Regions from separate parts of the Siminovitchia jepli genome, predicted to be linked through region 1. Evidence: a T-box and tRNA genes for the amino acid it is inferred to sense, from the RefSeq annotation. Region 1 holds a T-box; the other holds one or more tRNA genes.

Evidence for each region. The T-box of region 1 lies ahead of ileS (isoleucine--tRNA ligase). A T-box ahead of a tRNA ligase gene usually reads a tRNA of that ligase, here a tRNA-Ile.
Region 2: it encodes a tRNA-Ile, which carries the amino acid that the T-box ahead of ileS (isoleucine--tRNA ligase) is inferred to sense. The anticodon was not compared.

The regions. Positions count from the first base shown of each region.
Region 1 is NZ_JBFEGN010000001.1:233,235-237,665, reverse strand. Features, by position in the region: gene AB1L08_RS01190 (YlmH family RNA-binding protein) at 1-770, shown strand, start outside; gene AB1L08_RS01185 (DivIVA domain-containing protein) at 856-1,371, shown strand; T-box leader at 1,423-1,656, shown strand; gene ileS (isoleucine--tRNA ligase) at 1,762-4,431, shown strand, end outside.
Region 2 is NZ_JBFEGN010000002.1:104,988-109,418, reverse strand. Features, by position in the region: gene AB1L08_RS01895 (HU family DNA-binding protein) at 1-238, shown strand, start outside; gene AB1L08_RS01890 (PhoH family protein) at 358-1,014, shown strand; tRNA gene AB1L08_RS01885 (tRNA-Pro) at 1,402-1,475, shown strand; gene AB1L08_RS01880 (hypothetical protein) at 1,541-2,167, shown strand; tRNA gene AB1L08_RS01875 (tRNA-Ile) at 2,553-2,625, shown strand; gene AB1L08_RS01870 (YonK family protein) at 2,692-2,892, shown strand; gene AB1L08_RS01865 (hypothetical protein) at 2,897-4,114, shown strand; gene AB1L08_RS01860 (hypothetical protein) at 4,128-4,403, shown strand; gene AB1L08_RS01855 (hypothetical protein) at 4,404-4,431, shown strand, end outside.

The DNA of each region.
Region 1 (4,431 bases):
GGATTTATCAACATTTTCGCAAGGATGAGAAGCAGTTTATTGATTTGGCAATAGACTGGAAAGAATTTGTGGAACGCACCTATTCAGAGAAATTAACGGACTTTCTTGATCCTCGCCAGCAGCATATGCTGCAGTCCGTAATTGGTGGCGGGCCGGACGTGCGATGTTCCTTTTTTGGGGGAGATCCTGCTTGTGAGCGAAAAAGGGCGCTCATTTACCCGGGATACATGGAACCGGAAGAAGATGATTTCCAAATCGGCTTGTACGAAATCGATTATCCCCGGAAATTTGTAAATCTGGAGCACCGCATGGTGCTCGGATCGTTAATGTCATTGGGGATCAAGAGGGAAAAGTTTGGCGACATCATTGTAAATGGAGATCGGATTCAATTTTTTTCGAGTAAAGAAATAGAGGATTATTTAATCTCCCAACTCAAAGAAATCGGCAAGGCCAATGTGACAGTTCAAAAGATTGCACTGGATGAAGCAATCGAACGGGAAGAGAAGTGGGATCAGTTTGAAACAACTGTTGCTGCGATGCGGCTGGATGCCATCCTGTCTGCCGCCTTTTCCATTTCAAGGCAAAAAGCACAATCAATTATCAGCCAAAAGCTGGTAAAATTAAACTGGAAAGTAACGGAGCAGCCGGCAACGGAGTGTTTCCAGGGGGATATCATTTCGGCACGCAGGCTCGGAAGATGCAAAATTGTCGGCATTTTGGGGGAAACAAAGAAAAACAAGCTTAGGATAAAATTCGGGATAATCAAATAAAAATGTTAAAAGAAAATCGCAGATCCGGGCGAAATTCGTTATAATATATGTATCTTAAAGAGAAAAAGCACAAGGAGGTGGCATGATGCCGTTAACGCCGGTAGATATACATAACAAGGAATTCAGCAAAGGGTTCCGCGGTTATGATGAAGACGAAGTAAACGAGTTTCTCGAGCAGGTTATAAAAGATTACGAGCTTTTAATACGCGAGAAAAAAGAGCTGGAAGAAAAATTGGCTTCGATGAATGAACGTCTGGGCCATTTCAACAATATAGAGGAAACGCTTAATAAGTCGATCGTTGTAGCCCAAGAGGCTGCTGAAGAAGTAAAAGGCAATGCTTTGAAGGAAGCAAAGCTGATCATCCGTGAAGCCGAAAAAAATGCGGACAGAATTGTAAATGAATCTTTATCAAAAGCGCGAAAAATCGCCTTGGAAATTGAAGAATTAAAGAAGCAGTCAAAAGTATTTCGTACACGCTTCCGCATGTTGATCGAGGCTCAGCTTGACCTGCTGCAAAGCGACGATTGGGATAAGCTGATGGAATTTGAGCTCGACGCTACAGAACTCACTTCTCTGGAAGAAGCGGAAGAAGTCGAGTAGCGCTTGACATCGTTTTATCCGCTCACATATAATAGTAGTAATTTTACAGGGAATCAAGCGATGACAGGGAAAGTACATTTCTCACAAACCATTCAAGCGAACCGGGGATGGTGAAAGCCCGGCATGGAAGAGATATGGAAAATCACCCTTGAGTACTCGAAACGAAAGCATCCGGCGAGTAGTTGAGAGCGTCTGATCAACGATAACGATCCAGAGTGGACAATGCCTCTGCGCGCTTTGTCTATTTGGGTGGTACCGCGGGAAGATAACCTTCTCGTCCCTTGCTTGGGATGAGAAGGTTATTTGCGTTGTAAAGATGCTGGCTTGCCAAACGTGATGGAACGATGAGCCGTATGGCTAAAAGAATACGTTTAAGGAGGAAAAGAATGAATGGATTATAAAGATACACTGCTCATGCCAAAAACGGAGTTCCCGATGCGGGGAAATTTGCCGAAAAGAGAGCCGGAAATCCAGGCATGGTGGGAGGAAAATGATATTTACCGCAAAGTCCAGGAAAGGACAAAAGGCCGCCCGCTTTTTATTCTCCATGACGGCCCCCCATATGCCAACGGCGATCTGCATATGGGCCATGCGTTAAATAAAACATTAAAAGATATGATTGTCCGCTATAAATCAATGGCCGGTTTTTGCGCTCCCTACGTACCCGGCTGGGACACACACGGCCTTCCGATTGAACAGGCGTTAACGAACAAAGGGGTAAACCGTAAGGAAATGTCCATCGCAGAGTTTCGGGAAAAATGCGCCGAGTACGCCCATGAACAAATCGACAACCAGCGCAAGGAATTTAAGAGGCTCGGTGTACGGGGAGATTGGGAAAACCCTTATATTACGTTGAAACCCGAATATGAAGCGGAACAAATCAAAGTGTTCGGCGAAATGGCGAAGAAAGGCTACATTTACAAAGGCAAAAAACCTGTATATTGGTCACCTTCGAGTGAGTCCGCTTTGGCGGAGGCGGAAATTGAATATAAAGATAAACGCTCTCCGTCGATTTACGTCGCCTTCCCAGTAAAGGATGGAAAAAATGTTTTGGATGAAGGGACTTATATTGTCGTTTGGACAACGACACCATGGACGATTCCCGCCAACCTGGGGATTGCGGTGCATCCGGATTTGAATTATGCGGTTGTGAAGCATAACGGCCATCAATATGTTGTGGCTGAAGATCTGGTGGAAAATGTCGCTTCCCTGCTTGGATGGGATCATCCGGAAACAATAAAGACGGTAAAAGGAACAGACCTGGAGTACATTGTAGCCAAACACCCGCTCTACAATCGGGACTCCCTTGTCATTCTTGGAGAGCATGTAACGGTTGAATCCGGAACAGGCTGCGTCCATACTGCGCCCGGACATGGGGAGGACGACTTTCATGTCGGCCAAAAATACAAACTCGGAGTCCTTTGCCCTGTTGATGATAAAGGATATATGACCGATGAGGCTCCCGGATTTGAAGGCTTGTTCTATGATAAGGCAAACAAACCGATTACCGAAAAGCTGAATGAAGCAGGAGCGCTTTTGAAACTCGAATTTATTACACACTCGTATCCGCATGATTGGCGGACGAAAAAGCCGGTCATTTTCCGGGCCACGTCCCAATGGTTTGCTTCCATTAAAGATTTCCGGCCTGAACTTCTCGAGGCCATCAAAGAAGTAAAATGGGTCCCAAAATGGGGAGAAACACGGCTGTTCAATATGGTTCGCGACCGCGGCGACTGGTGTATTTCACGGCAAAGGGTATGGGGAGTTCCGATTCCGGTATTTTATGCGGAAAACGGGGAGCCGATTATTACGGATGAAACGATTGCCCATGTATCCGAGTTGTTCCGCAAGCACGGCTCCAATATTTGGTTTGAAAAAGAAGCTTCCGAGCTTTTGCCTGAAGGCTTTACCCATCCGGGAAGCCCGAACGGCATCTTTACAAAAGAAACGGACATTATGGATGTTTGGTTCGATTCCGGTTCTTCACACCAGGGAGTTCTTGTCGTCCGTGATGACCAAAGAAGGCCTGCAGATCTTTATTTGGAAGGTTCGGACCAATACCGCGGCTGGTTCAACTCTTCTTTGACAACGGCGGTCGCCGTGACCGGCAAAGCGCCGTACAAGGGAGTGCTGAGCCACGGATTTGCGCTTGATGGTGAAGGCCATAAAATGAGTAAATCTTTGGGAAATGTTGTTGTTCCGGCGAAAATCACAAGTCAATTTGGGGCTGAAATTTTACGTCTTTGGGTTGCTTCGGTGGATTACCAGTCAGATGTCCGAATTTCCGACGCCATTTTAAAACAAGTAAGCGAGGTCTATCGGAAAATCAGGAACACCTTCCGCTTCCTGCTGGGAAACCTGGCCGGCTTCGATCCAAAAGCGCATTCGGTTCCGACAGCCAAGTTGCGGGAAGTAGACCAATTTTTGCTTGTCCGGCTAAACAACTTAATGAAGGAATCATTGGCTGCGTATGAGGAATTTGAGTTTGCGGATATTTATCACGCTGTGAACAATTTCTGTACAATCGATTTAAGTGCTTTTTATATGGACTTTGCAAAAGATGTGCTGTATATTGAAGCGGAGAATCATTTTGAACGCAGGGCGATGCAAACGGTCATGTACAAATGTGTCGTTGCCCTTTCGAAATTATTGTCGCCGATTTTACCCCATACAACGGACGAAGTATGGTCATACATCCCCGGTGTGGAGGAAATCAGCGTTCAATTAACCGATATGCCCGAAACAGAGGAAATTGCCAATAGCGAAGCGCTTGAAAACAAATGGAACGAATTTTTGCACGTGCGCGATGATGTACTAAAAGCGTTGGAAGAGGCCAGAAACAAAAAAGTGATCGGCAAGTCGCTTACGGCAAAAGTTACCCTGTACGTTCATGATGAAACAAAAGCATTGCTTGAAAGCATTTCCGAAGACATTAAGCAATTGTTTATTGTGTCGGCGTTTGAAGTAGGCGGTGCTTACGATGATGCACCGGAAAACGCCCTGAAGCTGGAACGTGCGGCGGTAGTTGTTGAAAAGGCCGAAGGCGAAACATGTGCGCGC
Region 2 (4,431 bases), on a different contig from region 1:
AACGGAAGCAACAAGAATTCATGATGTTTTTGTAAATGTATTGGAAGACCTGATTGTAGAACAGCAAGCAGAATTTAAGCTTGGAGATATTGGAACTTTTAAAGTACCTGTTCGTCCAGAGCGTGAACACATTAATCCTCAAACCGGGGGGAAAGTAGTTAAGCCAGCACACTTTGCATTAACATTTAAGCCTTCTGCTAACATTAAACGTGAACTAGAATCATATGAAATAGAGTAAAAACAATACAAATTATCGAACTATGGGCGCTTTTCTTCTCTTCCTTTCGCCTGTAGTCTTTAATGTATAGAAATGACTGCTATTCCTATACAACAATACAATTAAGCAGGAGGAAGGCTATGCCACTACCGAAAAATAACTTGTTCTTTGGATATGCGAATAAATTAACAAAAGAGCAGAGAGAGTACGTTGATTCAATTATTGATAATCAAATGACAATTGTTAATGCCTCTGCGGGTACAGGAAAAACAACACTGGCAGTGATGGCAGCAAGGCTTTTAGAAAGAGATTTAGTATACATCTTCTCGCCTGTTGAGGAGCGTACTTTAGGATATACACCAGGAACAGTAGAAGAAAAAGAAGCTAAGTATATTGTTCCCTTAAAGGATGCTTTACTGGAAATGAATGAAGATCCTAATAAAGCCATTATCTTTGAAGATAACATTGAAAATATTAAAAATGGCAATGCTTGGGTACAAGCAATGTCTCATGCATTTGCTAGAGGGACAAATATAAAAGGTGAAAAACTGGTTGTTATTGATGAAACCCAAAACTTTACTAAGGGAGAGCTCAAAAAAGTGTTAACAAGAATTCATGACGAAGTAAAAGTTGTAATGATTGGACATGATGGTCAAATAGACCTGAAAGATCCTAAAAAGTCAGGGTTCATTCCCTATTTAGAACACTTTAGAGATCAACCTTATGCGAAGGTTTGTGAGTTAACAGTTAATTTTAGAGGAAATCTAGCAAGACATGCAGATTCACTAAAATGGTAAAATCTTTTCATTTTAATTTTACATTAATAACTTAGAAACATATAATATATTATGCAAACATTAAAATATCTCTTTTATCACCCAGTCACCATTTTGACAGGGTACGATTACAACTTTTATTACATTTCATTAAACCTATTAGACTAGCTACCTAATAGATAGTGTGTGGTTTGTATATAATGATGCGTCACTTGAGTTTTCACACATAGGACAAGAAGAGGTGGATGTAGTGCAGAATACCTGAGCTCAACAGGATGCTATATTATTGAGACCCCTCTCAGCTCCGACTTGATTAATCTGTGGATTTCATACGAGTGAGACCTAACAGCTTTTCTAGCTTCATGCAGACCTGTTAGACAATCTCACTCACCACAGAGGTTCTTACACCTGGATGTGGGCGAAGTTGGTTAGTCACTCCGTTTGGGGCGGAGATTGTGTAGGTTCAAACCCTACCATCCAGATATATAAGGTAAGTAGCACCTCAAAGCCTACTTGAAAGCTATGAGAAAAAGGAGACGATAAAACTATGGCAGAAATGACAGTAAGCAGGGGCTTGGCGGAGTTAAAACTTTTGGATGCGAGGATTAACAGGACGATTAATGAATCTGTATTTGGAAGTTACACTGAGGGAAAGAAGCTCCCTGCTGGATTTAATAGTGTTGAGGAAGTTGAAAAGCAAGCTAAGTCTGATTTGCAATCTGCAAAAGATTTAATCAAACGGAGAAATGAAATCAAGTCTGCTATTGTTCAGTCTAATGCTGTAACTAAGATTAAAGTTGCAGGAAAGGAATATACGGTTGCTGAAGCAATTGAGCGTAAGAGTTCAATTGATTATGATATACAATTGCTCAACAAATTGAAACATACATATGCAACACTTACTTCAAAAGTTGATCGTATCAATGAAGATGTAAAACAAAGACTTGACAGTCATCTAGAGGCATTGTATGGCAAAGAAGGAAAAAATAAAGCTTTAGAGAATGCAGAGATTGTTAAAGCTTTTAAAGAGGACAATGAAGCAAAACTTATTGATCCAATTAATCTAAAAGAGAAAATTGATCAGTTAACAAAAGAGATTGAAGATTTTGAAATGGAAGTTGATCATTCTCTTACCACGAGCAATGCAATTACCACTATTGAGGTAAGCGATTAACTCAATAGTGATAGAGAATAATAAAAACCATTGTTAGTTAGTCGAAATCTAATGAACTAAACACCCTTTAGAGGGTTGGGTTAAACCCTCTACTAATACATATTTATCCAATAGGGATATAAAAGAATACAGACTCTTTTTAGAGTGAAGGTACTACTTTTGAGCGTACTTTCATCATATGAGAGAAATATATTACAAAGATGATAAAAGCTCAAAGTTCAATCCTCAAAACTTAAGATTCAAGTCTCAAAGCTCTTATAAGCTCAAGACTCAGATTTCAACTAATAAAGTTCGATAAAATCTAGGGGAAGTGGCTCATAGGTAGTTGTTTATTGACCTTATTAGATGCCTCCTAGCTGACTAGCTAACAATACTTGATCATTTGGGGTCTTTAGCTCAACTGGTAGAGCATCCTACTCATGATAGGACGGTTACAGGATCATACCCTGTAAGACCCATACATATGAGGTTTATCAGTTCCTTGTAAAAACTGTTGAAATTAAGAGAATAGGAGATTGATATATATGGCTAAACGAAAAAATCAAACAAGTGGAAAAGGCTATTTAGAGTTGAATTTTGATGAAGGTTATGGACGAATTACAACAGTAACCAAGGATGAAGAATTTGTTTATGACTTTTTTAAGATTCTTAAAGACTATGATGGTAAACATATTTCGTTCTCCCTATCAGAAGAATTAGAGCTTCCTACTGTGGATGAGGAGTAAGTGTATGAGTTTAGAGAGACAGCAAGGTGAAAGCCTGAAAGAATATAAAATTAGGCTCTGTGAGAATAAGCAAGACTATTCTCTAACTTGGGACGAAGTTGCTGCTTTAATCAATCAGGAAACCGGAGATAGTTTTGGAGAATCTACATATAGAAAATGGTTCTCTGCGTTCCACGAAGGTCAAGAGTATGAAGCAAATAAAATTGCTACATCAGAAGATAAATTAGATGAATTTACCATCAAAAAACTTGAACTTCAAAAAGAAAGAAATAAGTTACAATCAGAAAAACTTGAACTGAACAAATGGATTAGAGAACAAGCAAGAGCAGAAAATATTGCGGAAAAGATTCAATTAGCTGTGGAAAATATGGAGCCTATCCAAATTCCTGAAATGAGTAAATCCCATTCTTTGAATTGTAAATTTAAAACAGCAATCGTTGACATTGCTGATCCTCACTATGGCAGAGAAGGAAAAATCTACGGTCTACATGGAGAAGTATTAGCAGAATACAATACTGACATATTTGAGCACAGGATGTGGGAGCTGCTAGAGAGAACGGTTGAGATTATCGAAAAAGAAAAATTAAGCTTTATTTATGTTGCGAACTTAGGTGACTCACTGGATGGTCTCTTAAGACTTACACAGCTTCAATTTCTACAATTAGGTGTTGTAGAGTCCACCATGAGGTTTGCTGAGTTTATGTCTCATTGGCTAAATAAGCTCTCAGGGTATGCAACTGTTTATTATTCCTCTGTAACTGGAAACCACAGTGAACTTCGTGTAGGGGGCATTAAGAGCGGGGAAATTAAGAGAGAGAATATGGAGCTTATCATCCCTTGGTTTATTAAAGAGAGACTTAAACATAATCAAAATGTAGTTGTATATGATGCAAAACCTTTACATTTGATTGATGCATTAGGAACTAATGTATTGTTAGCACATGGACAAGATGAAAAGAACTTAGAGAATTCCATTAAAGATTACAGCATGATCTATCAGGAACAAATACATATTTTGAAAACTGGTCATTTACACCATCATAGCAATAAGACAATTGGAATGGCCGGATTGCAAAATGTTGAATATGTTCAGTCACCTAGTATATGTGGGATTGACGAGTATAGTGTGAAGCTAAAGAAGACTGCGAATGCTGGAAGTTTGATTACGGTGTTTGAAGAGGGTTATGGGAAAGTTTGTACATATGATATCAGGCTAAAGTAATTGCTGAAATGGGGTGATTGAAATCGGATATATTGGCTCACAAGAACTTCAAACAAGCGAAGCTAATAAAGAAATTATTCCATCTAAGCCTGATGATTGGACACATGGATATAAGTTATACAAGTTTTCTTTTATGAATGAATCTGATTGCACAGTAGTTATTAACGATAAATATACTATTTTCTTAAAAGCAAACCAAGGATTATCTATTGATAAAGGTGACGAACCCATTGTGTCATTCAAGATCAAAGAAGGTGGAATCAAGTATAACTTTATAGGAGCGTTTTAAATGTTAGGTAGAGGATTTTTTATTGGTG